Linked DNA regions of Skermanella sp. TT6. The protein of the gene in region 2 interacts with the protein of the main gene of each other region in a pairwise test. Links are inferred from orthologs where the notes say so. Each region holds a gene or a part of one and is shown on either strand. Other genes may lie near its edges.

Region 1 (3,427 bases), 3.0 Mb from region 2 along the record:
GCCGGGATGACGGACGAGCGCCATGTCGGCGTCGTCAGCCACTGGGGCTTCATCCGCGCCCTGACCGGGGAGGAGGTGACGAACTGCGCCATCGTGGAGTTCGACCCCCGCGGGGCTGCGGCCGAGGCGCCTTCCCGGCCGTGACCCGGCGGCACCCGTTCATTGCCGTGCCCCGCGGTTCCGTGCTAGCCACAGCACCAGACGCGCAGAACCGATACGAACCGCGCATGCGCCATTTCCACGCGCTCACCAGGAGATCACCATGACCGACCAGTCCGGCGCCGGCCAGAGCCGCCCCACCGCCCTGCCGATCGTCATCAACGCCCAGTACGTCAAGGACTTCTCGTTCGAGAACCCCAACGCCCCGCAGACCCTGCTGCCCGGCCAGCCGGCTCCCCAGGTCTCGGTCGGCGTCGATGTCCGCAGCCAGCAGGTCGGCGAGACCCTCTACGAGGTCGTGCTGGAGATGCGCTGCGAGGCCAAGGTCGGCGAGAACACCGCATTCCTGGTCGAGCTGTCCTATGCCGGCCTGTTCACCCTCCAGGGCCTCGCCGACGAGCATATCCGCCCGGTGCTGCTGATCGAGGGCCCGCGCCTGCTGTTCCCGTTCGCCCGGGCGATCGTCGCCGACGCGACCCGCGACGGCGGCTATCCGCCGCTGATGATCAACCCGATCGACTTCACCGACCTCTACCGCCGACAGACCGCCCCGCAGCAGCAGACGACGGCCTGACGACCCTCTCCGGGGAGGGTGCGCGTCCCGCGCACCGTGGGCGGCAGGACGTCGCCCCTCCCACACGGAATGGAAAAGGCCTTTGCCTCTCTCCGCGAGGAGGAAGCAAAGGCCTTTTCCATGTCCGCCGGAAGCGGATTACTGGTTCATCGAGTCGAAGAACTCGGAATTGCTCTTGGTGTGCTTCAGCTTGTCCAGCAGGAAGTCGACCGAGTCCGTGACGCCCATGGGCATCAGGATGCGGCGCAGGACCCACATCTTGGAGATTGTCGCCTTGTCGACCAGCAGCTCTTCCTTCCGGGTGCCCGACTTGGTGATGTCGATCGCCGGGAAGGTGCGCTTGTCGCTGATCTTGCGGTCCAGGATGATCTCGGAGTTGCCGGTACCCTTGAACTCCTCGAAGATCACCTCGTCCATGCGCGACCCGGTGTCGATCAGCGCGGTCGCGATGATGGTCAGCGAGCCGCCTTCCTCGATGTTGCGGGCGGCGCCGAAGAAGCGCTTCGGGCGCTGCAGGGCGTTGGCGTCGACGCCGCCGGTCAGCACCTTGCCGGAGCTGGGGACGACCGTGTTGTAGGCGCGCGCCAGGCGGGTGATGCTGTCCAGCAGGATCACGACGTCGCGCTTGTGCTCGACCAGCCGCTTGGCCTTCTCGATCACCATCTCGGCGACCTGGACGTGCCGGGCCGCCGGCTCGTCGAAGGTGGAGCTGACGACTTCGCCGCGCACGCTGCGCGCCATGTCGGTCACTTCCTCCGGCCGTTCGTCGATCAGCAGGACGATCAGGTAGACTTCGGGATGGTTCTGGGCGATCGAGTGGGCGATGTTCTGGAGCATCACCGTCTTGCCGGTGCGCGGCGGCGCCACGACCAGCGCGCGCTGGCCCTTGCCCAGGGGGGCGACCAGGTCGATGATCCGCCCGGTGAAATTCTTCTTGGTCGGATCCTCGATTTCCATGTTCAGCCGCTCTTCCGGGTAGAGCGGGGTCAGGTTGTCGAAGTTGATCCGGTGGCGGACCTTGTCCGGGCTGTCGAAATTGATCGTGTTGACCTTGAGCAGCGCGAAATAGCGCTCGCCGTCCTTGGGCGCCCGGATCTGCCCCTCGACCGTGTCGCCGGTGCGCAGGCCGAAGCGGCGCACCTGGCTCGGGCTGACATAGATGTCGTCGGGACCGGGCAGGTAGTTGGACTCCGGCGAGCGCAGGAATCCGAAGCCGTCCTGGAGGATTTCCAGCACGCCGTCCCCGAAGATCGGCACCTCGTTGTCGGCGAGCTGCTTCAGGATGGCGAACATCATGTCTTGCTTGCGCAAGGTGCTGGCGTTCTCGATCTGTAATTCTTCGGCGAACGCCAGTAACTCGGCAGGCGTCTTACATTTCAACTCTTGGAGGTTCATCGGGAGCCTGTGGGGGACGGGAGCGGCAGTTGGATGCCGGGCGCAGTTGCTTGGGCAGCGCGGCAGAGATGAGGCTATCGGCCGTCGAAGCATCCCCGGGCGGGACGCTTGAGAATATGCGTTTGATTCTCGGGATTGGGCCTTCTGATGAAGATATGGTTATACGAACCCGATTGACAAGTCAAACGAAACCGGAACTGTACCGAAGCTCTATATCCGCGGATAGGCGCTCCGGTCCCGCCACGGCCACTGCGGCGGGTTGTCGCTGGGATGCCCGATGACGCAGGATTGCGCTCGTGATCCCGCCTGCCGAAACCAACTCTGGCATGGGAACAGCAACCGTGCCCCGGGCACGCAGCCAACGAACATGGAGGACATCATGACCGTCGATACCCGGTCGCGGCCGCAACCGGCACCGGCTCCGGACGGAACCGACTCCTCCGGCGTGCCGGAAGCCTGGCACGCCGTCGGCGCTCCCGAGGCGCTCCGCCGGCTGGGGACGGGCGAGCAGGGCTTGAGCGCCGAGGAGGCCGCCGCCCGGCTGGGCCGCTACGGGCCGAACCGTCTGACGCCTCCTCCCCGGCGAAGCGCCCTGGTGCGGTTCCTGGTCCAGTTCAACAACGTGCTGATCTATGTTCTCCTGGCGGCGGCGGCCATGAGCGCCGCCCTGGGCGAGCTGGTCGACGCCGCGGTGATCGTCGGCGTGGTGGTGATCAACGCCCTGATCGGCTTCATCCAGGAGGGCAGGGCGGAACAGGCGCTGGACGCCATCCGCGACATGCTGTCGCCGAACGCCGCCGTGATCCGCGACGGCCGGCGCCGGACCATCCCCGCCGAGGAGCTGGTGCCCGGCGACCTGGTCCAGATCGCCTCCGGCGACAAGGTGCCGGCGGACCTGCGCCTGATCGCCGCCCGCAACCTCCAGATCCAGGAATCGGCGCTGACCGGCGAGTCGGTGCCGGTCGCCAAGTCGATCGAGCCGGTGGCCGCGGACGCGGCGCTGGGCGACCGCGCCCCGGCGGCCTTCTCCGGCACGCTGGTGACCATGGGACAGGGGACAGGGCTGGTGGTCGGCACCGGCGACCGCACCGAGATCGGCCGGATCAGCACCATGATCGCCGGGGTCGAGACCCTGACGACGCCGCTGCTGGCCCAGATGGCGGCCTTCGGCCGGCTTCTCACCGTCGGGATCCTGGCGCTGGCCGCCTTCGCCTTCGGGGTCGGCGTCTGGCTGCAGGGTTTCGCCATGGACGACATGTTCATGGCCGCGGTCGGCCTGGCGGTCGCGGCGATCCCGGA
Region 2 (3,972 bases):
GACTCACGCATGATCAGAAGCGTGTCGCCCTCGATCTTGACCTCGGTACCGGACCACTTGCCGTACAGCACCTTGTCGCCCGCCTTGACGTCGAGCGCGGTGACCTTGCCGTCCTCGCCGCGGGCACCGGGACCGACGGCGACGACTTCGCCCTGCATCGGCTTTTCCTTGGCGGTGTCCGGAATGATGATGCCGCCGGCAGTCTTGTTCTCCTGCTCGGTCGGCTTCACGACGACGCGATCATGCAAAGGCCTGAACTTCATGGGATCTCTCCGAGATGTCTGTCGCCGGCCTTGGTGCCGGCTGTGGTGTCAGCGCTGGGTGTTAGCACTCAAGGCCAGGGAGTGCCAGCCGTATAACGGCAGATCTCCCTGCCGTCAAGCATTTCACCCCGGCAAATGGGGCCTTGCCCGATTTACACCAGGGGTGGCGGCCGATTTTCCCGGAGGCAAAATAAGGGCCGGCACCCCGGAGGGCGCCGGCCCCGAGCGTGCGGCACGCGGGTGGATCCGCGTCAGGTGGCGGGATGGTAGTCGTAGCGCCGTTCGAAACGGGCGAGGTCGGCCGGGTCGAGGGCGATCTGGAGATGGGCGAAGGAGTCGTCGTCCCGCCGTTCCAGCACGTCGCCCCGCTGGTAGAGCCAAGCCAGCGCCGCGCCGTCGTCGATCCGAACCGCGAGATCGACCGTCTGCCGGTCCATCGTCATGTGGCGGTCGAGCAGCCCGAACAGTCCGGGCAGGCCCTCGCCGGTCAAGGCCGAGACCGCCTGCATGTGGTCGTTCCGCGCCGCCTGGGCGAGCAGGGCGTCCCGGGTGGCGGCGTCGAGCAGGTCGATCTTGTTCAGCACCTCGACGACGCGGCCGTCCTGGGACGGGTCGATGTCGAGGTCGCGCAGCACCGCCTCGACGTCAGCCTTCTGGGCCTCCGTGTCGGGATGGGCGATGTCCCGAACATGAAGGACGATGCCGGCCGCCTGGACCTCCTCCAGGGTCGCCCGGAAGGCAGCCACGAGGTGGGTCGGCAGGTCGGAGATGAAGCCCACCGTGTCGGACAGGATCACCTTGCGGCCGGTCGGCAGCTCGATTCCGCGCATGGTCGGGTCGAGCGTCGCGAACAGCAGGTTCTTGGCGAACACGTCGGCACCGGCCATCCGGTTGAACAGCGACGACTTGCCGGCGTTGGTATAGCCGACCAGGGCCACCACCGGATAGGGTACCCTGTCCCGCGCCTTGCGGTGCAGGTCCCGGGTCCGCCGGACCTCGTCCAGTTCCCGCTTCAGCTTGATGATCCGGTCGCCGATCAGGCGGCGGTCGATCTCGAGCTGGCTTTCGCCGGGGCCGCCGAGGAAGCCGAAGCCGCCGCGCTGGCGCTCCAGGTGGGTCCAGGACCGGACAAGCCGCGAGCGCTGGTAGCTGAGGGCCGCGAGCTCCACCTGCAACTGGCCTTCCCGGGTCCTTGCCCGGGCGCCGAAGATCTCCAGGATCAGGCCGGTGCGGTCTATGACCTTGGCATGGAGCCCGCGTTCCAGGTTGCGCTGCTGGACGGGCGACAGGGCGTGGTCCATCACGACCAGGTCGATGGGTTCCCCCCTCTCCTCGGCGTCACGGATCAGGCCGGCGAAATGCTCCACCGTGCCTGACCCGAGCAGGGTCGACGGCTGAGGCCGGTTGACCTTGACGGCTTCGGCGTATGCTACGTCCAATTCGATCGCGGCGGCCAGTCCGACGGCTTCGTCCAGGCGCGCCTCCGGGCTGCGCATGCCGTCGTCGATCTTGGCCTCGCGCAGGATCGGATGGATCACGAGGGCGCGGCCGGTGCCCATGGCGGACCGGCCGGTGCCCTGATCGGGTGCGTTAGGTACCTTCACCTTCCTTGGGCGGCTCGAAAAGTTGAATAGGATGGGCAGGCATCACGGTCGAGATTGCGTGCTTGTAGACCAGTTGGCTATGCGCATCGCGTCGCAACAGGACGGAGAAGTTGTCGAACCACGTTATGATGCCTTGGAGTTTGACACCGTTCACCAGGAACACGGTGACCGGGGTCTTGTTCTTTCGGACGTGGTTTAAGAAAACGTCCTGAACATTTTGACTTTTTTCGGACATATGCAATCGCCCCGTTGTGATGGTTCTTGGGGCCCCATCCCAGAGCCCGGATAACATTCCATAACCCTTTTGTTGGGCTATTTTCGTTGTTCGACTGGAGTCTCCAGCGATATGGGGGCGCCAAGGCGCCGCACCAAGTCGGATACTATATCGCAAGTGTCAAACCGGTGCGCAGGCGGAAAATTCCCGAAATCGTCCGGACCGTTCCCGATCAGCATCGGGACGCATCTCCCGGCATGGGCGCACTGCATATCCACGTCTGCATCGCCGATGAACCAGACGTCGGGACCGGCAATCAACCCGCCGGGCTCAAGGGCCATGTGGATAGGATCAACCGCAGGTTTATCTTGTGGCGCATCTCCCGCTCCGACGAGCTTGCCGAAGTAGCGGTCCCAACCGAGTTGGGCCGACTCGGCCCGCAGGAAGCGGCCGGTCTTGTTGCTGACCACCCCGAGATAGACGCCCTGCCCGGCCAGCGCCGACAGCAGCCCCTCGGCACCCGGGAGCGGCTTCAGGTAATCGAGATGGTGGCGGCCGAAATGGTCGTAGAAGATGTCTCGCGCATCGGTCCAGCGGTCGCCGAACAGGCGGGGGAAGCTGTCGCGCAGGCTCTGCCGGACGCGGAGGCGGGTCTCTTCCAGGCTCCAGGGCGGCAGTCCGTGGGCGACCAGGGCGGCGTTCAGCGCGGCATGGATGCAGCCCCAGTTGTCCACCAGGGTATTGTCCCAATCGAACAGGACCGCGCGCGGCAGCCGCGTCGGGTCGCCGTCGCCAAGGGGTGCGCCCCCGAGATCCGCCGTCACGACGCGCCCGCCGTCCGGGCATATTCCAGGTAGGCCTGCCTCAGGCGCTCTCCCAGGGAACCCGGCTTGCCGTTGCCGACGGTGCGGTCGTCGATCCGCGTGACCGGCATCACGAAGGTGCTGGCGCTGGAAACGAAAGCTTCCCGCGCCCGGTAGGCTTCCTCCAGCGAGAAGGCGCGTTCCTCGAACGGGATGCCGGCTTCCCTGGCCAGCCGGATGATCGACAGGCGGGTCACGCCGTTCAGGATCAGGTTGTCGGCATGGCGGGTCACCAGGGTGCCGTCCTCGGTCACGATCCAGGCGTTGCTGGAGCAGCCCTCGGTCACATCGCCGTCCGGGTCGAGCTGCCACGCCTCGAACGCGCCTGCCTCCACCGCCTGCTGCTTGCCCAGCACCTGCGGCAGCAGCGCCACCGACTTGATGTCCCGGCGCAGCCAGCGGATGTCGGGAATCGAGATCACCTTGACCCCGTTCTCCAGCTGTTCCGGAGTCGCGAAGGCGGTCGCCCGCTTCGTCGTCATGACGAGGCTGCTGCGGGAGTGCTTCGGAAACTTGAAGTCGCGCGGGGCGACGCCGCGCGTGATCTGGAGGTAGATCGTCCCCTGGGTCACGTGGTTGCGGGCGATCAGCCGGCGCATCAGCAGCTTGAGCACGTGGGGAGCCACCGGCCACGCGATCCGCAGTTCGTTCAGCGACCGTGCCAGGCGATCCAGGTGCCCCTGCTCGTCGGCGAGCCTGCCGCCGATGATCGTGACGACTTCGTAGACACCGTCGGCGAACTGGAATCCGCGGTCCTCGACATGGACCATCGCCTCGCCATGGGGAACGAACCGGCCGTTGACATATGCGTATCGAGCCATGCTTTCCGCTTCTTTGGATGAGCTTTTCGGGATCGTGGAACGGGACGACGGAGGATCAGAAGAACTCGAGCCGAACCGCGAACATCTTCTCGACCTTCTTCACCTGCCCGACCGCGGCCAGGATGATGACCCGGTCGTGCGGCTTGATCACCGTGGAGGGCCTGGGAATGATCACCTCCTCGCCCCGCACGATGGCGCCGACGATCA

The links. The genes of interacting proteins can lie anywhere in the genome.
Region 1: the proteins of hfq (region 2) and rho interact in binary tests that used the Escherichia coli proteins (3 or more experiments, as listed by UniProt). The link is inferred for Skermanella sp. TT6 from one-to-one orthologs.

Annotation. Positions count from the first base shown.
Region 1 is NZ_CP067420.1:5,651,569-5,654,995, forward strand. Bases 1-2,899 are described here. They hold rho (transcription termination factor Rho), read right to left. Parts: upstream 2,129-2,899; coding sequence 872-2,128; downstream 1-871. Other genes in these bases: IGS68_RS26315 (histidine phosphatase family protein), read left to right, coding at 1-144; secB (protein-export chaperone SecB), read left to right, coding at 263-733; IGS68_RS26330 (cation-transporting P-type ATPase), read left to right, coding at 2,508-2,899. Also shown: more of IGS68_RS26330, read left to right, coding at 2,900-3,427. UniProt on the Escherichia coli protein: Facilitates transcription termination by a mechanism that involves Rho binding to the nascent RNA, activation of Rho's RNA-dependent ATPase activity, and release of the mRNA from the DNA template.
Region 2 is NZ_CP067420.1:2,671,805-2,675,776, reverse strand. Bases 479-3,394 are described here. They hold hfq (RNA chaperone Hfq), read right to left. Parts: upstream 2,103-3,394; coding sequence 1,854-2,102; downstream 479-1,853. Other genes in these bases: IGS68_RS12565 (D-amino-acid transaminase), read right to left, coding at 2,902-3,394; IGS68_RS12570 (HAD family hydrolase), read right to left, coding at 2,180-2,905; hflX (GTPase HflX), read right to left, coding at 515-1,822. Also shown: IGS68_RS12585 (co-chaperone GroES), read right to left, coding at 1-263; more of IGS68_RS12565, read right to left, coding at 3,395-3,765; Trk system potassium transporter TrkA, read right to left, coding at 3,821-3,972. UniProt on the Escherichia coli protein: RNA chaperone that binds small regulatory RNA (sRNAs) and mRNAs to facilitate mRNA translational regulation in response to envelope stress, environmental stress and changes in metabolite concentrations.